2 regions of the Methyloceanibacter stevinii genome follow, and region 2 is predicted to be linked to the other one. Evidence: riboswitches for the same ligand, from Rfam matches in the RefSeq annotation. Region 2 holds a riboswitch; the other holds the start of a gene.

Region 1 (10,671 bases), on a different contig from region 2:
GCGGCGGGCTCGGCGCCGGCTATGTCCGGTAGTTCGTCGGCTTCCATGCGGACAGTGGCGACGTGGCCCGAGCCGAGATTGGACTTGAATACGTGCGCAACGGGCTTGGTCGGACGGAAGGTGAAGAAGCCGTCCTCGTCCGTCTTGGTTTCGCCGAGCTTGTTGCCGTCCTCGTCGAAGACCTCGACAAGCTCATTGGGCGCCATATCTCCGTTGGAGAAGCCGATCTCGCCCTCGATCACGTCGCCACTGGCGTAGACCGAAGCGATGACCTTATGCGCAAGCGCAGAGTGAACCGGCATCAGGAAAAGTAGAATGAGCGCAAGGCGAAGGGACCTCATGACGAAACTCCTTCCGATGGGGACACCGTGAACCTCTCGAACAGTTCAGGCTTTACCTTTCGTGCAAGGTAGATGGCCGCGGCTGTGATCAGCGCTTCGATGATCATGATGGGGATGTGCGCGAAGAATGTGAGCTTGGCCGCCGCCAGAAATTCGTCCCCCGTGAGCGCCAACGAGAGAGCCACGCAGCCCGTCGTCAAGGCAATCGCAAGGCCCCCGCCGATACCGCCCCAGATTGCGGCGACGGTGGGAGAGCCCGACGCGATACCCCGCCGGCAGATGTAGTAGACGAGCACCGCGGGCAGGGCGATGTTGACGGTGTTGACGCCCAGCACAGTCAGCCCGCCGAACCCGAAGAAAACGGCTTGCAGCAGTAGGGCGACGAAAAGGGCCGGAAAGGCGGCCCAGCCGAGCACCAACCCGGCCAGACCGTTCATGATCAGATGGACGCTGGAGGGTCCGATTGGCACATGAACCAGGGACGCCACGAAAAACGTTGCGCTTAGAACCCCGGCGGCGGGCATCTTCTCCGCCGGCAGCGATTTCAGGCCCAACGCGATGCCGCCGGCAGCGAGAACCGCGCCGCCGATCAAGACTTCATTCGATAGAGCACCGTCGACAATGTGCATCTTTCCCTCCAGGTCCTAGGCTGGCCTATTTCACGTCGAAAGCGCGGACCCAGATGACCGCGTCTTGAGAAAGCTCCTTGCCCTCATGCTCCTTGGTGTTGCCCGAGCCGAGCGCGGCAAAGCCCCAGAAGCCGGCCTTCGGAATGCCGAAGGTGAAGTAGCCGTTGTCATCGCTGACGGCGACGAGCGCGCCGCCCGGCATCGGCGAAGCGGTCGGGTCTTTCGGCTTGTTCTCGTCCATGGACGGCTCGGCCGCCATGTACTCGACCTCGATCTCCGCGCCGGGTACGGGCTTGCCGTCGGCCATCACCCGGCCGGTGAAGGTCGAACCGGCCACGATGTTGGTGGGCTTGTTGAGGGGGATGATCTCGGTGGGTAGGCCCTGCGGCTCCATCCAATCCGTCGGGACTTCATTCAGGTTCAGATAGCTCTTTGCGATCTGCTGGATGTAGACGTCCTCGCTCTCCTCGTAATAGGGCGAGGGAACAGCGACGAGCACGTAGTCTCCCGATCGCTTGAGTGGGACGGAGGCATCGTAAGCCGTGGCAGTGTTCTCCGAGCCCTCGAACTTGATCTGCTTCAGCGTGTCCTTGAGGTCGATCTTCTTGCCGCGGTTGACGGCGTAGAAGTCGATGACCTCACCCATGTCCATCACGTGGCCGTTCTCGAAGGGGTGCCAGAAGATCAGCTTGACGGGCACGTCTCCCGCCTTGGTCAGATTGACCTCCGGCGTATAGACGAGCTGGAAATGGGCGGCCGCGGCGAGCGGCGCGAGAAGCGCGGCAACGCCAATGGCAGCGGATAGTCCGTTACGAAGTTTCATAGGTCGTCTCTCCCAAGTGACCCGCGCGGGACGAACCGCATCGGGCATGAGGAAAGGACGATCGGGGAAGTGGCGGTGTCATGAGCGGGAACGGAAGATAGGCCACCGGACACCCACTCAACCGCCAGACGCTCACCCCGGCGTCCGGTTACGGTTTAGGCACCGGGCAAAAGCCGGTGCCGGATGTCAGCGGCAGGTCTCCTGACTCACGGATCGTCGCGTCGGCCTTGCCTTCCCAGGGTTATGAAGTTCCCCAGTGGCGTCGTTCAGCCGTGCTCACCGTTCACAGTTGCGGGGGCAGCCACGGGATTGTCGTCTCGATGACGCGAGACAGGACGCACCGTGTTCCCTCTTAGTCTCGACCAGCAATGATCGAGAACCGTCGACCCCTAGAAAGGGCCGCAGATTCTCCACAGTGTCAATAGCGATACGGCGTTTGCTACTGCGACGGAATGTTTCTCGCCGCCAGCGACGGTCTGCGCGGAATGAAGTCGTCGTCTGTTTTCGGTGACGTGATGGTGGGCGGTACTGGACTTGAACCAGTGACCCCTGCGATGTGAACACAGTGCTCTACCAGCTGAGCTAACCGCCCGTGCGGGGCGCGTTAGGTCTTGATCGCGCCCGGCTCCGTTCGCGTCCTCGCCTCAAGTGATGAGGGGGTGCGACGGCAAGCGCGCATTTAGCGAACGGCCCCTCGCGAAGTCAAGCAGGCCGTCCCGCGAAACGGCGCAGATTTCCTAAAAAGTCTACTGGGCCGCCGCGTCTTCCGCCGGGGCCGGAGCCGGAGCGGGCGCCGGCTTCAGCATGCCCTTGACCTTGGTCATGGTGGTCTTGGCCTTGCCGTAATCCCCGTCGGTGCAGGCCGCGTCCGCCTCGTCGAGAAGCATGTTCACCTCTTCGACGTCGCCTTCGTCGAGCACCTTCGCGTTGACCGTCTGGTCCACGAGGCTTTCGGTTTCGGCAAGCTGGCTGACACAGTCTTCCCCTGCGTCTTGGGCGAAAGCGGTTCCGCTCATCATCAATGCGATGCAAGCGCTCATCACAATACGTCCGCGCATTCCAGTTCTCCTTGGAGCAAAAAGCTCAGTTCCCGTACCTAGCGCGCAATTGTGGCTGTTGGTTGCAGCCCATGGGGCGATTGAGGCGAAATTCCAGCGCGTCCACCCGGGCGCTATTAGGAACGGGTCGGGTCGTGGTCTGTCAAGCGTTTGAGCAGGATTTCGGCCTGGGATTCCAGGGCGTCGAAGCTGTCGATGGTAGCGCTAGGGTGAGGACCGTCCGGCGACGGAGGGGAATAGCCGAATGTCACCAGGATCGAGGGAATTCCGGCTCGGTGCGCGGCCTGGATGTCGACGGCGCTGTCGCCCACCATGACGGCGCGGGCCGGATTGCCGCCGCCGGCGGCAATGGCGCCCAGAAGGTGGCCCGGATGGGGCTTGGACGTCTCGAACGTATCGCGGCCCGCGATTGCTGCGAAATGATGGTCGAGCTCCAGCGCTTCGAGGAGAAGATTGGCCAGGCGCGCCCGCTTGTTGGTGCAGACGGCAAGGCGCGCGCCGCGGTCCGCGAGCCGCTCCAGCAGCGCGACGGCGCCGGGGAAGGGGCGGCTCTCCACCGCGATATTGGCCTCGTAGTGGATGAGGAAGTCCGCGAGGATCGCCTCCGTGCCGGTTTCGATGCCCAGCGCCTCGTAGATCATGGCCGGCGCGCCGCGCCCCACCGCCTCGCGGACGAGCGCGGGCTCCACGGTGCGGTGTCCATGCAGATTCAGGGCGTGGTTGAGGGCATTCGTAAGGTCCGGCGCGGTGTCGACCAGCGTGCCGTCGAGATCGAAAACAATTGTCGCACCCTCGAACATGGGCCTCTCTCACACGTGACTTGCCGTTGCGCAAGCGGCGGCGTAGAGAGCGGGCCATGCAACTCAAGACACCGACCCTCATCAAGGACCAATGCCTGATCGGCGGTGCCTGGACAGGCACGCCGGTGGACGACATCACCAATCCGGCGTCCGGCGCGGTCGTCGGCCGCGTGCCCAATCTCGGCGCGCACGAGACCCGCGAGGCCATCGAGGCCGCGGATCGCGCCTTTCGGGCCTGGAGCGGCTTGCTGGCGGGCGAGCGCGCGAAAGTCCTGCGCCGTTGGTATGAGCTCCAGCAGGAGCACGCAGAGGACCTCGCCCGTCTCATGACCGCCGAGCAGGGCAAGCCTTTGGCCGAGGCGCGCGCGGAGGTGGACTACGGGTCGTCCTTCACGGAGTTCTACGCGGAAGAGGCAAGGCGCGTGCTGGGCGAGATCATCCCGACGCCCAAGCACAGCGGCCGTGTGCTCGTCATGAAGCAGCCGGTCGGCGTGGTCGGGGCTATCACCCCGTGGAACTTTCCGTTCGCGATGATCACGCGCAAGATCTCGCCTGCGCTCGCCGCAGGGTGCACCGTGGTCGTGAAGCCGGCGCCCGAGACGCCGCTCACCGCGTTAGCCCTGGCGGAGCTGGCTTGCCAGGCCGGATTCCCGCCGGGCGTTCTCAATGTCATCACCGGCAATGCCGAGGCCATCGGCGGCGAACTGACCTCCAACCGGCTCGTGCGCATGATCACCTTCACCGGATCTACCGAGGTCGGGAAGCTCCTCATGCGCCAGAGCGCCGACACGGTGAAAAAGCTCTCCTTGGAGCTCGGCGGCAATGCGCCGTTCATCGTTTTCGACGACGCCGAACTCGATGCGGCTGTCGCCGGCGCGATCGCGTCGAAGTTCCGGAATTCGGGGCAAACATGCGTCAGCGCCAACCGAATTCTGGTTCAGAGCGGCATCTATGATCGCTTCGCGGAAAGGCTCACCGAGGCCGTTTCGGACCTCAAGGTGGGCGACGGCACCGAGCAGGGCGTGGCGCAAGGCCCGCTCATCAACGACGCCGGGCTCGAAAAGGTCGAGGCCCATGTGCGGGACGCGGTCGCCCATGGCGCCAAGGTTCTGACCGGCGGCGTGCGGCACGAGCTTGGGCGGACATTCTTTGCGCCCACCGTGTTGACCGACGTGACGCCGGAGATGCGCATCGCTCACGAAGAGACCTTCGGCCCGGTCGCGGCGCTGTTCCGCTTCCGCGACGATCAGGAGGCGATTGCGCTCGCGAACGACACGCCGTTCGGCCTTGCGGCGTATTTCTTCACGGAGAATATTTCGCGCGCCTGGCGGGTGGCCGAGGCGCTCGAATATGGCATGATCGGCGTCAACGAAGGGATGATCTCTTCGGCATTGGCGCCGTTCGGCGGCGTGAAGGAGTCGGGCCAGGGCCGCGAAGGCTCCCACCACGGCATCGAAGAATTCCTGGAGCTGAAATACGTCATGATGGGGGGCCTCGATAACGGGAGCCCCCGCTAGCGAGAGACTTCACGAGGGGGAGACCTGACGGCCGATGTCGGAAAGCGCAAGGACGATCGAAGGGTACAAGGCCGCCGCGGCGAGGGCGGCTATCGAGCTGGTGCAGCCCGGTATGCGGCTTGGGCTCGGCACGGGCTCCACGGCCGCGCCTTTCGTCGAAGAGGTCGGCGCGCGCGTGCGCGATGGTCTCAACGTCATTTGCGTGCCGACGTCGGAGGCGACTCGTGCCCATGCCGAGGCTTTGGGCATTCCGCTGACGACGTGGACGAAACCCCGCACCTCGATTCCGACGGTGCCGACGAGATCGACGATCAGCATCCGGCTGATCAAAGGCGGCGGCGGGGCTTTTGTTGCGGGAGAAGATCGTCGCGACGCGTCCGAGCGCATGGTCGTCATCGCGGACACCGGAAGCTTCGCGACGCTCGGGTCCCATCCGCTGCCGATCGAAGTGGTACGCTTCGGTTTGAAGGCGACCGTGCAGCTGATCCAGGCACTTTCCGCGGAGGCTGGGTGCGAGGGCGAGATCCGGCTCCGGCCCGGCGAGGGAGGCCGCCCCTTCGTTACCGATCAGGGCAATCTGATCGTGGACTGCGCATTTCCCAAAATCGCCGAGCCCGAGGTTCTGGCTTTCGCCCTGACGCGCGTGCCCGGCGTGGTCGAGCACGGTCTTTTTCTCGGACTTTGCGATATGGCAATTGTCGCAGGGGCAAATGGCGTACAAGTCCTGAAGCATCCGAGCGCATAAGGTCACAAGCGCCAAGTTGTCATCTGACAAAATCTCATCCGACCCGTCATCATCCGACGCATCATCTGAAAAAGTCATCCGGAGTACCGATCCAAAGTGTCTGACTACGACTACGATTTGTTTGTCATCGGGGCAGGGTCCGGCGGCGTTCGCGCGGCCAGGCTCGCGGCCCAGCTCGGCAAGCGCGTCGCCATCGCCGAGGAATACCGTGTCGGCGGTACCTGCGTCATTCGCGGCTGCGTGCCGAAGAAGCTGTTGGTCTACGGCAGCCGCTACGGCGCCGAAATCGAAGATGCCAAGCCATTCGGCTGGTCTTACAGCGACCTTGGGTTCGATTGGTCCACGCTGATCCACAACGTGCAGCGTGAGGTCGACCGGCTCAACGGCGTTTATACGCGCACCCTCGAGAACAACCGGGTCGAACGCTTCCTGGCGCGGGCGACGGTGGATGGGCCTCATAGCGTGCGTCTCGCCGATCGCGATGCGCCCGTGTCGGCCAAATACATCCTGGTTGCGACGGGATCGGCGCCGGCCTTTCCATCCATACCGGGTGCGGAGCATCTCATCAGCTCGAACGAGTGCTTCAAGTTCGAGGCGCTGCCGCAGAGCATTGTCATTCTGGGCGCGGGCTATATCGGCATGGAGTTCGCCTCGATCTTCGCCGGCTTCGGTGTCGACGTTACCGTGGTCCATCGCGGCGAACAGATCCTGCGCGGCTTCGACCACGATCTATGCGACATGGTCGCCGAGGCGCTGCGCGATCGCGGTGTCGACTTGCGGATGTGCACGAATATCACGTCGGTCGAGAAGGACGGCGAGGGATACCGGGTCGCGCTGACGGATGGCGATTGCCTTCATGCGTCGTCCGTCATGGCCGCGACCGGCCGCACACCGAACACCAAAGGACTGGGGCTCGAGGCCGCCGGCGTCGAGCTCGGCGACAACGGCAAAGTGGTCGTGAACGCCTACTCCAAGTCGTCCGTCGACAGCATCTATGCGGTGGGCGATGTCACGGATCGCGCCAATCTCACGCCGGTGGCGATCCGCGAGGGGACGGCCTTCGTCGAGACGGTGTTCGAAGACCGTCCCAAGGCGATGGACTACAGTTTCATCCCGACGGCGGTCTTCACCGAGCCGGAGATCGGAACCGTGGGCCTCACGGAAGAAGACGCGCGCAAGAACCATGCGGTCGATGTCTACAAGACGAGCTTCCGGCCCATGCGTGCCACCATCAGCGGGCGCGGCGAGCAGGTCTTCATGAAGCTGATCGTGGACGTCGAGACCGACAAGGTGCTCGGCCTGCACATGGTCGGACCCGACGCGGCCGAGATCGTTCAAATGGCGGCGATCCCCTTGCGGCTCGGTGCGACCAAGGCCGATTTCGACGCCACCATGGCGCTTCACCCCAGCATGGCGGAAGAGTTCGTAACCCTGCGGCAGAAGTGGGAGCCGCCAACACCGATCAAGGGATCAGATGCGGCGGCTTGAGGAAAAGATTGCGCTCGTAACGGGCGGAGGCGCAGGCATCGGCCGCGCCATCAGCGAGACCTTCGCGCGCGAAGGGGCGCATGTGATCGTTGCCGATATCGACGGCGATGCGGCCAAGGAGACGGCCGATCAAATCGTCAAGTCGAACGGTGCCGCCGAGGCGCAGGCGGTCGACATCACCGACACGGCCGAAGTGCAGGCGTGATGGCGACCATCAAGGACGCCCATGGTCGGCTGGATGTCCTCGTCAACAATGCGGGCGTCGGCGCGCGTGCGGACTTTCGTCATCTCACGGACGAGGATTGGGAGAAGGTCTGGTCCGTCAATCTCGATGGGACGGTGAAATGCGCGCGCGAGGCATTCGACTTGATGCGCGCGTCGGGCAAGGCTTCGATCGTCAATCTGTCTTCGGTGATGTCGGCCAAGCATACGCGGCAGATGGCGGTCTACTCGGCCACCAAGGGCGCGGTGTCGGCGTTGTCACGTAGTCTTGCGGTCGAATACGCCCCCTACGGCATTCGGGTGAACACCCTGCTGCCGGGCTATGTGGAGACGGCGCTGATCGGCCGCTATTTGAAGAACCCCGGTATCGCGAAGGCGCTCTTGACCCAGACGCCGCTCCGGCGGTTCGGGACGCCCGAGGACATCGCCAATGCCGCATTGTTCTTGGCTTCGGACGAGGCGGCGTACATCACGGGCGCCGCGCTCAACGTCGATGGCGGGATGCAGACGACGCTCTAGGTGGATAGACCAGTTGCACAGTCGCCAGGCAGGCGGACGCTCAGCCCCGTGTCGGTAAAATATGCTTCCTTCAATGCCGACGGAGCTTTTACTGTCTTGTCGCCTCTGAGCACAGAGAGCAGCGATTCCGGGTCCGCGGTGTTCCCCATCAATTCGTCGGAATCGGGCGGCGAGGCCGAGAGCACTTTCGCTCGATAGACTTCAACCTGCTTGATGCCGGACTCTATGGCGAAGCGGCATACGCCCCGGATGTACAGCTTGTTGAATTCGTTCTCTGCGGTTTGCTGAGCGGCATAGGCAATGTTGACGTACTGCCAGTAGAGCCCGTCACCGCGTTTCTGGCGTTTGCGATCAAGGGCCACAGCCTCTTCGATCAGCCGTTGCGCGAGCCAGTCGTCGTTGTGGTGTGTTGCAGCTTCGCGGAGGTCGTCCACGCAGACCGTGAGGTCGCCCCGTTGGGGAGGAAACTCTTCGTCTAGAGTGCTTCGCTGGAGGGTTGCATCTTCCATTTCTTCTTTGGTGAGTCTTATCCGGGGCGTTTCGAGATCCAACTCCGACGTCATGCATTGGCGTACACGTCGGCAAAGGTTTTGATAGCGGAGCCCCATCTGCGAGCCTCATCCTGATGCGAATCGTTCGTATCGTCGGAGGCTGCAACTAACAATTTGTAAAATCGATTAGTTGGGTCTTAGACAGTCCGCGTGTGACAATTTCCCCATACATTCCAGTACGTTATACCTTTGCTCGGATAACGTGTAGTTGTGTGTCTCCGCACTCTATATACACAGTACACGGACGATCTGAACCGGCGCTCAACGCCGGTGGCGGGATGCAGGCGACGCTCTAGCGAATGCGGCCGTGAAGGAATCCGGTCTTAGGCGTTCTCGCCTTCCAGGACAGCTTTGGTGCTGGCGCCGGGGAGGGCGGCGGTCTCCGCCACGAGTTCGTCGACAACGGCAATCAGGGCTTCGTGCTGGGACGCACCGGCGCTGGCCATCTCGTAGCATTTGAGCTGGCGATCCGCGCTGGTGCCGCGCTGCAGGATCGTACGGGCATGGGCGACTTCGCGCGTGCAGCCGAAATAGGCTGCATCCTCGGCAACGAGTTCGAACAGTTCCTCGATCAGATGCGAGAAGGGCACCATGCGCCGCGGCCGAAGGTCGACCATGCCTTCCTCGATGCCATAGCGCTGGGCGCGCCAGCGGTTCTCGCGGATGAGAAACGGCGGGTAGTGGCGCCAGCGTTGGTTCTGCCGTCGCAGCCGATACAGCAGGCGAAGGATGCACTGGAACAGGGCGGCGATGGCGATGGCGTCCTCGACCAACGGACAGACGTCGGTGACGCGCATCTCGAGAGTCGGGAAGCGTGCCGACGGGCGCAGGTCCCACCAGATCTTGGTGGCGTCCTCGATCAGGCCGGCGCTGACCATGAGCTCGATGGTGCGCTCGTACTCGCTATAGCTGGAGAACGTGTGCGGGATGCCCGTGCGCGGCAATTCGTCGAACACGGACAGCCGGTAGGATTTGAGGCCCGTCGCCTCGCCCTGCCAGAAAGGCGACGAGGTCGACAGCGCCAGGAGGTGCGGCAGGAAATAGGGGGCTTGGCTGAGGAGATCGATCCGAAGATCGTCGTCGTCGATGCCCACATGCACGTGCATGCCGCAGATCACCAGCCGGCGGACCACGTATTGAAGGTCCTGGGCGAGCAGGTTGTAGCGTTCCTTATTGGTGTGATGCTGACTATCCCAATGCGCGAAGGGGTGCGTCGAAGCGGCGATAGGGGCCAGCCCGAACTCAGCGGCGGTTGCGCCCACGGTCGAACGAAGTTCGACGAGCTGGTCACGTGCCTCCTGGACCGATCGGCAGACATGGGTGCCGACCTCGATCTGAGACCGTAGGAATTCGGGGCTGACCTGGCCGCCCGAGGCTTCTTCGGCCTTGGCGAGCAACTCGGCCGGCGGTTCGGGGGCGAGGTCGCGGGTCTCCTTGTCGACGAGGAGATATTCCTCCTCGATGCCGATGCTGAATGTCGGTTCTTTGGTCGCCATAAGGATCGGCCCGGTGTGTCAGCGTGTAAGCGACGTTCGATTCGCTCTTTCGGCGATTTTTGCACGATCCCCCGGAATGGCGAAAGTGAAAGGCGCTCAGGCAAGTCCTTTCAGCGCGGCCCCGATGACATAGGCAACGGTCGCGGCCGCCATGCCGATGACGAAGGTCTCAAGTCCCGCGAGCCACCACGGCTTCGGCGACCAGCGGCTCCGGATCGAGCCGATGGCGAAGAATGTTGCCCCGGTCATGATGGCAGACGGCCATTCCGGATGATCGAGCCGGAAGAGATAGGGCAGGAGCGGAATGCTGCCGCACAGCACGAAGGCGACGAACGTGAAGAACGCGGCGCGCGTCGGCGAGTGCACGGCGGCAGCCAGGCCATACTCCTCGCGCATCATGGTCTCGATCCAGCTCTTCCGATGCTTCGTGAGGACCGCGACGACGGTTTCGAGCTCTTGGCCTTCGAAGCCCTTCGCCCGGA
Region 2 (10,671 bases):
GCGTCGGCAAGGCCGTTGCATGATACGCCGTTTGGCGTTTATCTCCCGGTGGCTGAGGGCCACCGGCACGGGGGGACTCTTCAGCTTGCGAAAGGGGCTTGCTCATGCGTCTGCGTCCGATGTTTTTGGCCTTCTTGACCGGGGTCCTGGTTTGCGGCGTGCCGCTCGGCGCGGCCTCGGCCCAAACCACATCAGCGAAGAAGACCCCTCCGGCCCAGAGCGATCCCAACAAGCCTGCGACACGAGTCGCCGGAAGCTACGGCAACTGGACACTTCTGTGCGGCAAGGAGGGGGATCCGAAGACCGCCGAGGAGCGATGCTCGCTCGTCCTGCCGCTCATCGAGAAGAAGACCCAGAAGCTGATCTTCCGGGTGATCCTGGTCTACGGCCCCAAGGGACGGCTGGTCCTTCGCGTGGACGGGCCGACAGGCGTTGCGCTCCAGCGCGGCGTGCAGCTCGCGACGGATTCGGAGAAGGTCTACACAATGCCGTACCAAACTTGCCTCCCCATGGGCTGCAAGGCGCTCTATCTCGTGCCCGACGAGATGAAGCAGGATCTGCTGAAGTCGAAAAAGGGAACGATCGTCGTCTACGCGCTGAACGGCAAACAGATCCAGACGGTCGCCGAGTTCGATGGGCTCGCGTTGGGGCTTGAGGCCCTCGACAAGAAACGCACCGCAATCGTGAACAACAACTAGCGCCGCCAAGACCGGTCGGCGCGAAACCTAACGCAGCGATTCCATGCGCAGCGGCGCGGAGCCGTCACCATCTGCGGGCGCCACCGAGAAGGACGGCGCCAGCGCGCTCGGCTGCGCTTCCTGACCCGCGGCGGGACCGCCGCTCGTGATCTGCGTACGGCGGCGAGCGCCACGCTTCTCACGAAGAACCACACCGGGAATGACGATCTCCGTGGCGGCTTCACCGCTTCCGGCCACAAGCGGGTTACGCGCAATGCCGATCCGGGGATTCGTCAGGGGGCCGGCAATCCGAAGCGGCGGCAGATGTTCGGCCGTCGAGGCTACGCCGCCGCCTTGCGTCTTCTCGACCGGCCCCGGATTCACCACAAGATCGAGACTGTCGCGCGGTAGGTTCACGACGCCGTCGGCATTGATGTTCGCCGACGGGCTCCGCAGTCTGAGGTTCCGGGTCGACGCCAAACCGTGATTGATGTCGAAGCTGCCCGCAAGCAGGCTGAAAGGCATTGTGGCCCCGGGATCCTGGTGCAGGTCGAGCTTCCCGGACTCAAGTCCGCTGACGAGCTTGGACGCCGCCATCCCGTCGACCGCGCCGTCAGCGATCGCGAAGGCGCCGTTGCCCATGAGCGACAACGCCATTTCCTGCCAGTCCCCGCCGATACCCGAGACGTTGAGCGTCAGCTTGCCTTGGCCGCCGATCCGCTCTGTTCCGAACGCATCCTTCAGCAGCGAGCGGGTGTCGACATCCTCGAGACGAAGATCACCGGCGAAGCTCGGATCGGAATCGTTCAAGGCGGCTGTCAGCGTTCCACGCCCGCTGCCGCCATAGAATGTCATGTGCCAGAGCGTGGCCGCGAGCGTGCCGTTCGCGAAGTCGAGGCTCACCGCGCTCGGTCCGATCTGCACGCCGTCGAGCCGCGCCCTTCGGATATCCAGGTCGACGTCGGCGTCGAAGAGCGGTTCGTTGGACCGGGGGACGGAAGCCGTCGCCAGCACCTGGTCGATGGCCTCCTGCGGCATCGAGATCGTGAGGCTGGGCTGCGAGACGCCCGGTCCCGGCTTGAGAAGACGGGGAACCCCCGACGCGGCGTCGGGGTTCGGCGGTGGCGCGATGTCCTGCTCGACATGCGTGGCGGGGCCCGCGTTTGCGTTCGCCGGGCTTGGAGCCGCGAATGCCAACGGCGTCGCAGCTTGGATCGCGGGCAGCGAACCCTGGCCCGTCATCGCCAGAACCGGGCCGAGATTGAGTTCGTCGACGATGAACGATCCCTCGATGCGCGGCCGGGTGGCGGTCAGCGCGATCTTCGCGCTTCCCTGGCCGCGTGCATTTTCCTGCACAAAACGTATGTCGCTAAGGTCCACCTGCTCGCCGGTCCAGGCAACCGTGCTCTGCATCTCTCCTTCGCCCGTCACCGGGACGGCGCCGGAGACACCTTTCAGCCAGGCGAGGAATTGGCGGACAGAGCGGGTCTTGGCGGAGAGGGTGCCCTCGCCGGACAGGCGTGGAACCATCGCAATGTCGCCCTCGTAGCGCGCGGACACGGTATCCGCCTCGATGGCCAGTTGCAGCTGCGCGGCGCCTTGGTCTGCAATGGCGGCCGGGGACGCGAGTTTGAAGTCGAAGCCGACGGCCTTGCCCTTCCAGTTGAGGTGCCCGCGCCCGGCCATCGGCGAGGTGAGAGCCGGCATGGTCAGCGCGGCGTTGACGCGCTCGAAGCGATGCGGTTTGGCGCGGCGGGCGCTGTGAACGAGGACCGTGCCGTCGCGGATCTCCAGATCTTCTATGGCGAACTCTTGCGAAGCAGCAGCGCCATCCGCCTGCCCGACGGCCGACAGGACCGACGAGGCGTCGTCCGAGCCGCCACCCACATGCAGGGAAAGCACCGGCCGGTCGAGCACGACGCGCTCGATCGAGTCGGGGGCCCCAAAGAAATCAAGAAACCGAGATCGATTTCGAGTTTCGGGATCGCCAGCGCCGCGGCGTCCGGCTGCGCATTCGGCGCACTGATGACGGCATCGGTGATCTCGATATGGGGAGTCGGCAAGAAGGAAAGCCGCGTGCCGCCGTTGATGGCGAGGTCGCGCCCGGTATGCGCTTTGAGCCAAGAGACGGCCCGCGTTTCGACCCAGCCGGTCGGGGCCAATAGGTTGGCGCCGGCGAGAGCCACGGCACACACGGCGGCTACGCCGCCGAAAATCTTCAGTCCAAGGCCCCAAACGCGGCGCCGGGGTGCCTGCGGAGGGACCGCGCCTTCCAACTCGACGCCGCGAAGCCGCACAGATGCGGGCTGCAGCGATCGCGAAACAGGCACGAGTGCGCGCGAACGCTGTCGCGTCTTGTCAGATGTGTGGCGCTGCATTGATCCCCCGGACGAACTGTCCGAATTAGCCCGACAAATGCGGTGAGAATTGGAACGAAACGCAAGAGCGAGCGCTTCGTCCACGGACAAACTGCCCGGTACGCTTGATTGCGCCGATCAGCGCACGAGAATTGCGTGGTTGTCCCAGTGAAAACGCGTGGAATGGCGCGGGCCAAGGCCATCCGCGCTCCCCGACAGGAGCCAGCCCTCGCCGCTGGTGAGCAAGAATGTCGCACCCTTGTGGGTGGGCGCCAGTCCGCAGCCGTCGCGCAGACTGCACGATCCGAGAAAGCGCCGTGCTTTCGGGTCCCAATAGGTCACGACCCCACCCTTAGGCGCGGACGCCGCCACAACCGAACCATCCGAGTCGGCCGTCACCGACCCGATGTAGTTCTTCAGGGTGAGTTGAGTCTCTTCCGGCGCCGGGATGACGGTCAGCGTTTCGCCGCGCCGGTGGAAGCCCATCAGGGGCGGCAGGTCGTCGGCGTCGCCGCGATACTGGCAACCGAACGCCACAATGTCGTTGCCCGCGACCGTCAGGTGGCGAATGGACAGCCGGCGCAACTCATCGGGGTGACCGTGCCGCTCCAAGAGGTCTCCCGTCTCAAGGTCCACATAGGCGAGCGACGGTTCCATGTCGGCGAGGTTGAGTTCCTCGCGCCTGCGGTCCGGATGGGTCTGAATGCCGCCATTGGCCACGACCAGCGTGCGTTTGTCGGAAAGCAGCGCCAGGTCGTGTGGACCGATACCGTGGCTCGGGATCTCTCCGATCTGGCGGTAGCCGGCTGCCGCATCGCGAACGCCGATCACGCCGCGCCCGCCGACGTAATCGTTTTCGGTGGTGTAGAGCAGCCTGCCGTCGGCGGAAAACACACCGTGCCCATAGAAGTGCCGGCCGGGACGTGCCGAGAACCAAACCGGCTTACGCGCATCCATAGGCACGGCAACGCCGAAACGGCCGGGACGACGCGCGAAGGCCACCCATTCCGAACCGCCCGGACGCAGCGCGACATCGTGGCCGCGGGCCGGCAGCAGGACTTCGCGAATGTCGCCGCGTTCGAGGTCGAACAACGCCGCAGAATAGTTGCCTTGATCGTCCTTGCGCGCGGCGGCGAAGCGCTCCGGCAACGACGCGGCGGCAAGTGGGCCGGGAACGGTCAACGCCAGTGAGGATCCGGCCAGCGCCGTGAGAAACGTGCGGCGGTTGAGTGTCATGGCTAGTCTCCGTCACCTGCGTTGAAGCCGAAGCTGAGCCCCGCGCCCTCGGCAATCAATCCGGATGCGGTCGTGTTCGCGCTCTTCAAGCCGACACGCAGAGCCTCGAGCTTGCCGCGCTGTTCGGGGTCGGTGACCGCCTCGGCCACCGGCTCGGTTTCGGCGCCAAGAACGTCGATACTGTGCTTGAGGTCGAACACGATCGAGTCTTCGACGCCCGGCGACTGGTCGGCAACGATCGCCGCGAAGCCCCCATCGACGAACAGGGCCTGCACGGACTGAAGATTGACGGTCATGTTCGGAAAGGTCTGACCGCTCCGCCAGAATGCCGCGAGGCGCGGGCGGGCGCGCTCGGCGGACTCGCCCAGCACCCGGCCGAGCTTTTGGTCGCGCACGCGTTCGACGCCGCTGCTGAAGGCCTTGAAGAGTTCAAGCGTGACGTCTTTCGGCGCGCGGTAGAGCACGCCGTCGGGCTCGGGCTCCAGGAAGCTCTTGGTGAAGGGCGCATCGGGCGCCCACGCTTCGACAAGGTCCTTGGAGAGTTGCGCAATATTGTCAGTCACCGCCGCGGCGAAGCGGCAGCGAAACACCGCATCGTCACCGGGGCTCGCAAGTGCGTCGGATCCTTTGCCGTAAAGAAGGATTTCGAGGGCCGGCAAGCCCTGCAGCGCGACACTCTTCTTGGCAAGCGTCTCCACGCTCGTGACACTCTCGTCCTTGGCCAAGAGGACCCGCTGGACCTGCCGGTAGCCGAGGCCCTTCCGGTCCGGCCAGAAGAACAGCCTCTCGTAGCGATGCTCGTGATTGACCGGTCCGAACTGAAAGATCTCGACCGCGCTCCAGCCGTCGACGGCCTTAGCGAAGGCCGCACGGGCATCCGCGAGCGTCTTTTCGGAGGGATCTTTGCAAAGCACGGCGGTCGTGGCCGCCAAGGTCGCGGCATCGTTCGCGAATGCATCGTAGCCTGGCCGGATGACTTTCGTCAGCGCCGCCTCGGCAACGGCGGCATGATCCGCCTCTGCCTGCGCCGCGGGCCCGGCCGAACCGAGAGCAAGAGCCACAATCCCGAGGGACAGGGCCGAATGGAGGAAACGGGTCATTGGCATAGGTCTAACATCTGATTTCCAGCTTGGCGTGGGGCCGGGTTGTCGCGACTAGAGCGAGTTCAAAAACGCCAGGAGGCGTTCCCGATCTTCCTTGTCCAGCGAGGCAAACCGGTCACGGGCCGCTTGGCCCTCACCGCCGTGCCACAGGATTGCCTCCGTGAGATTGCGGGCCCGGCCGTCATGAAGGAACTGGGTGTGGCCGCTCACCGTCTCGGTCAGACCGATACCCCAGAGCGGCGGCGTGCGCCATTCGCTCCCCGTCGCTTTGCCGTCCGGCCGATCGTCCGCCAGCCCCTCGCCCATGTCGTGGAGCAGCATGTCCGTGTACGGCCAGATGAGCTGGTTCGACAGGTGTGTCTGCTCGGGCACGTCGCCGGTCGTGAAGTTGGGCTGGTGACATTGAGCGCAGCCGACCTTGTAGAAAAGCTCTTTGCCCTTCAGCACCTCGGGCGCGTCCACGTTCCGGCGCGGCGGTACCGCCAGGTTCTGCGTGTAGAACGTCATCAGATCGAATAGCTCGTCGCCCACTTCCACGTTCTGGTATTTGGGCGAGTTGCCGGACGGCGCGTCGATGCACGATGTCTGCCTCTCGGTGCATTCGCCGGCGCCGCTCGGATGCAGCGTTGTCGAGATACCGATGTCACCGGAAAACGCATCGGCGTTCTGTTCGACGATGGTCGGCACATTCGCCTTCCAGCCGAAACGGCCCAGCATCTCCTTGTCATGCAGCTTGGACCACATCCGGTTCGGACGGCCCGAAATGCCGTCCCCGTTCGCATCATCCGGGTCGGCGTTGGCCTTGATCTGCTCTTCCGGAACCGCCTCGAGCAGTCCGAGCCCGATCATCGGCGGTGCGATGCGTGGACCCACCATCACGTCCGGGCTGATGGGACCGTAGTTGAGTCCGGTCAGTTCGTAGTGCGGCGCGCGCAACGAGACTGTCTCGCCGTCCGCGAGCGAAACTTCTTTCTCCTCGTAGGACACTTTGACGGCGCCCTCGGCGTCGTGGCCCTGGATCGACATGTCCTGCAATTGCCCGCCGTAGACAGGGTCAGGCAGCACCGTCACCTTGCCGGAGGCGAGAAGCGCCTTCTCGTCATCGGTCTTGGCGGGCACCGAGAGCCGGAACAGGAGCGATGCCGTCGGCCCCGGCGTGTTCGAAGCGAGCGGAGGATGGCCGCGTCCGTCTTTGAGGTGGCAGTCCTGGCAGCCCCGCACATTGAACAGCGGTCCGAGACCGTCCGAGGCATCGGTGGAGGCGGGCGCCGAAACCCAATGCCGCCGGAAAATGCTGTTCCCGATTTTGAAGTCGAGTTCCTTGCGGAAACCCATATTGCCGGATGATTGCGAAAACGCATTGGCGGTGTCGGTCGCGGCACGGGAGGTGGCGCCGCCGCCCGGCCGGTCTTCGCCCGGCTCGGCTTTTGTGAAATCGATTGCCGGCACGGGCACGTTGGGTGCCCCCGCTCCGCCAGCCGAGCGCGCGTACAATACGAGGCCCGCCAGCAGCGGTACGCAGGCCCCAACAAGAACGACACCGCCAAGCCATGCTTTCGCGTGACTTGACGGTGCTGTCGGGGTCGACTGACTCTGAGAAGGCGTGAACCGTACTGTGTTCACGCGCCCACCTTTCTAGAACGCGAACGTGCTGCGAGCGCCAATGACCGTTGCATTGTCGGCTTCTACGCCGCCATCCGGGTTCATGATGTACTGGAAGTCCGGCTGCAACGTCCAGCCGTCGATGACCTCCATGGTGTAAGCGATCTCGATCAAGGCCTCGTAGCCCTCGCCGGCCGGATCACCATTGGTAACGTTGAACGCCTGCGCCTGATCGGAAATGCTCGAATAGGCATAACCGATGGCCAGTGCGTCGTTCGGACGGCCCGGGATCATGCCCGTCATGGTCACACCCACGTCGAAGTAGAAATCGACATAGTTGCGATCGTCCGGCGCTCCGGCGAAGCGGGTGAAGAAGCCAAGGCCCTGCCCCTCTTCCGTACCCGGCGCGTGCCACAGAAGCTGATCCAAGATCACATAGAGAGCGTAATCGTTGTCCAGCGGCTTGCCGTCCTTGCCGGAGATCGCGATGGGGTTGCCGCCCACATCGGTATAGATGTGGTTGAAGTCCCCGAAGTGGTTCCAACCACCGACCTTGATCGAACCCGGTAGTTCACCGCCCGCCAGCGAATAGCTGTAGGCGCCTTCCGCCATCAAGAGCGTACGATCCCGCAGACCGAAGTCCAGACCGTCGTTGTTGCACACTTGCGGATCGTCCGCAGCGCAGTCCGGTGCCGGATTACCGTTGTAGACGCCGACCATCAGGCTGGTTTGCTCCGTCGGCGTAACAGCGACACGAACGCCGGGCGTAGCCAGCGGGTAGGCCGGGCCGCCGCCGGGGTTGTTTTCGGCCGCGATCGGCGCCCAACCCCACGTGCCGTTGATGAAGTAGCCACCGCCTTCGGCGAAGAAGAACTCAGCGTCCGCCGCGAGCTGACCGACCTTCACCGAAACCGTATCGTTGAACAGGAACTGCTCGAACCAGATCTCGAACAGGCGCGTCGCGTCATTCGCCTCGAAGCTGCTGACCGGCATCAGGGAGCCGATATTGGAGCCTGTGATGGAGTTGCCGTGAATCTGGTAGCCGTTGGCGTGGAAGCAAAGACCGTCCCACAGACCGAGCTTCTTCATATCGGCATTGACGTAGAGCTCGAGCACACCTTGATACTCGCCGCCCTCGTCGGTGCCGCCCCAATTGTAGAACGGCTCGGCGACGTAGGCGCCGCCAATGTCGATGCCCGTGTTGTTCAGCGACCCGGTCATGCCGCCCTTAGCGCCATCGATGAAGTCGAGCTTTCCGTTGGCCCCTGAGGCAAACTGGTCGAACGGATCTTCCGGGATCTCGCAGGCGGCGTTGGCCGCGGCCGGCGCAAGGACGAGTGCGAGCGCACCGAACGCCGCAGCGCGCAGCCCCTTGCCGATTTGAAAGCCTGTAGGAACGCGCAACGCGCGTGGAGAATTCTGTGTGTCGGACATTCTTCCCTCCGAAGCCGAGTGACTAAAAAATCGCGTCAGCGCTTTCGGAGAATTCCGGCGGAAGATCCCGACAATGTGCGAACACCCCCGTTCGCCCATCAGCCCTGTCACGGTCGAAGGCAGGTCTCCTGGCTCACGGTTCATCGCTTTCTGCCCGACCTTCCCGGTTGCCCAGTGGTCACGATTGGCAGCGAGCTCACCGCTCACAGTTGCGGGGGCAGCCACGGCTTCGGCGCCATAGAGGCACACACCGTGTTCCCTTTTCATCCTCTCGGAACGAGTCTTCGAGGAACCTTCAACGCGTTCACGTTGGAGTGTGGCCGAAATATTGTCAATCGAGGCACTTGCGTTGCGCCTCTCTATCGTGGCTTGCGTTGCAAAAGAGCAACGCCCCCTGTCCTGCTTCATTTGATCAGCCCCCCAAAGGCTCGGTTTTGGTCTCTTTGATCGTTCTCGCCGTTTGCGCCGTTGATCCGACTCGGAATGCGTAAAATACAACATTCCGAGTCATCTTTTCTCAAGATCGATTGACGTCGCAGCAGCTGATTTCTCTTCAACTATTGCCGACCGTACTGTTTGGTTTATTCAGCTCCCACCTTCTCAGGCGCATCGAGACTGTCCGATCCCTCGAACTCGATGGCTTTCAGATCCAGCGTTGCCACGGCCCGCTCGATCGCCTTGGTCTGAACGAGCAGAGCGTCGACCACGTCCTGGACGACCTTGTTGCCCTCGTCGTTCCCCTCACCAATCATCTGATCGTAGTTCTCGGTGGTCAGAGCACGCAGATAGAGCGTGTTCATCGCGTCCATGGTGGCATCGAGCGCGGCCATCACTTCGGCGTCTACTTTCGGATCCTTGGCCTTGACCACATCCGAGACGCTTGGGCCCGAAACGACGGAGCCGTCGGCACGGCGATAACGGCCCGTGTAGACATTGTGGATGCCGAGCGCGTCGAAGAAGTGTGCGGCATGGGTGTTGTCGGAGAAGCAGTCATGCTCCTCTTCCGGGTCGTGCACCATCAGGCCGAGCTTGATGCGTTCACCGGCCAGCTCGCCATAAGACAGGCTGCCGAGACCGGTCATGATGACGGTCAGACCGCCTTCATCGCCTGCATCCATGACGGCCTTGCGCGCATCGCCGCCTTCTTTCCACTGATCGGCCATCCACTGCAGATCGTCGATCAGGAGTTGGGTGACGGTGCTCAGGTACTCGGCGCGCCGTTGGCAATTGCCGTTGGAGCAATTCTTCAGATCGTAGTCGGACGCGGGACGCTCGCCGGCGCCGGGCTCCGTGCCGTTCAAGTCTTGTCCCCAAAGCAGGAACTCGACCGCGTGATACCCCGTGGCCACGTTCGCCTCGACACCGCCCGCTTCCTGCAGCGTGTCGGAAAGCAGCGCCTTCGTGATCTTCGAGGTGTCGATCTTCTTGCCGCCGAGCGACAGGGAGACGTTCTTGATCACGTCGGCCACGTAGAGTTCGTTCTCGGGCGACTCGTCGCCATAAACCTCGGCGACGTAGTCGATCAGACCTTCGTCCAGCGGCCAGGCATTCACCTTGCCTTCCCAATCATCGACGATCGGGTTGCCGAAACGGTAGGCCTCGGTCTGCATGTAGGACGGGCGCGCGGCGATCCAGGCGGCGCGGGCGGCCCGCAGATTCGACTCCGTCGGGCTCTCCAGGAAGTCGTCGATCGCGAGCTGCATCGTCCTGGCAGTCTCAAGCGAATCTTCGTATCCGGCCTGCGCGATGTCGGCGTAGTTCTTCAAAACGTCCTTAGGGCTATCGGCCAGCGCGGGCGAGACGTAACAGCCAAACGCCAGGACAGCCGCCGGCACCATCGTCTTTAGTCCTCGAAACATCGAACTCCCTCTCAAGTTGCTACGACTCGCCGGTCGTTTTCTATCTAAAATCACCAATTTCAATCGCTTTTGTCTATGACAAGGGCGAAAGATGCGACGGCCCAGCGGCCAGGGACCGTGGGCCGCCGCAAGGCTGAGATGAGGAAGCGTTTCGGCTCGGGCTGAAACACTTCAGACACTCGGGCTGGGCGGCCGAATGTCTTGCCAGAACCCTACGGGGGGCCCTATCATGAATGAAGTGAACAGTTTTCATGATAATAGTTGAATGATATGCATCTTAAGGAAGTCGACGCCAATCTGCTCGTGACGCTCGATGCACTGCTGGTCGACGCCAGCGTCACACGTGCCGCCGAACGGCTCGGGCGCAGCGCCTCCGCCATCAGCCATGCCTTGGCTAAGTTGC

The links. Region 2 has a riboswitch for cobalamin ahead of AUC70_RS04365 (carbohydrate porin). Riboswitches for the same ligand answer to the same signal wherever they lie in the genome.
Positions count from the first base shown of each region.
Region 1: linked by a shared signal. The riboswitch ahead of AUC70_RS11825 (DUF4198 domain-containing protein) and the one ahead of AUC70_RS04365 (carbohydrate porin) in region 2 are both predicted to bind cobalamin.

Region 1 is NZ_LPWE01000012.1:453,709-464,379, reverse strand. It holds gene AUC70_RS11835 (transthyretin-like family protein) at 1-341, opposite strand, end outside; gene cbiM (cobalt transporter CbiM) at 338-970, opposite strand; gene AUC70_RS11825 (DUF4198 domain-containing protein) at 996-1,793, opposite strand; cobalamin riboswitch at 1,968-2,192, opposite strand; tRNA gene AUC70_RS11820 (tRNA-Val) at 2,310-2,385, opposite strand; gene AUC70_RS11815 (hypothetical protein) at 2,540-2,851, opposite strand; gene AUC70_RS11810 (HAD-IA family hydrolase) at 2,968-3,651, opposite strand; gene AUC70_RS11805 (NAD-dependent succinate-semialdehyde dehydrogenase) at 3,708-5,168, shown strand; gene rpiA (ribose 5-phosphate isomerase A) at 5,203-5,913, shown strand; gene gor (glutathione-disulfide reductase) at 6,010-7,401, shown strand; partial or broken gene AUC70_RS11790 (SDR family NAD(P)-dependent oxidoreductase) at 7,388-8,142, shown strand; gene AUC70_RS11785 (hypothetical protein) at 8,139-8,705, opposite strand; gene AUC70_RS11780 (carboxylate-amine ligase) at 9,017-10,189, opposite strand; gene AUC70_RS11775 (VIT1/CCC1 transporter family protein) at 10,286-10,671, opposite strand, start outside.
Region 2 is NZ_LPWE01000010.1:85,449-96,119, forward strand. It holds gene AUC70_RS04335 (invasion associated locus B family protein) at 105-698, shown strand; gene AUC70_RS04340 (AsmA family protein) at 726-2,594, opposite strand; gene AUC70_RS17490 (hypothetical protein) at 2,477-3,055, opposite strand; gene AUC70_RS04350 (DUF1513 domain-containing protein) at 3,173-4,270, opposite strand; gene AUC70_RS04355 (imelysin family protein) at 4,273-5,370, opposite strand; gene AUC70_RS04360 (di-heme oxidoreductase family protein) at 5,425-6,828, opposite strand; gene AUC70_RS04365 (carbohydrate porin) at 7,009-8,409, opposite strand; cobalamin riboswitch at 8,511-8,720, opposite strand; gene AUC70_RS04370 (imelysin family protein) at 8,991-10,268, opposite strand; gene AUC70_RS04375 (LysR substrate-binding domain-containing protein) at 10,539-10,671, shown strand, end outside.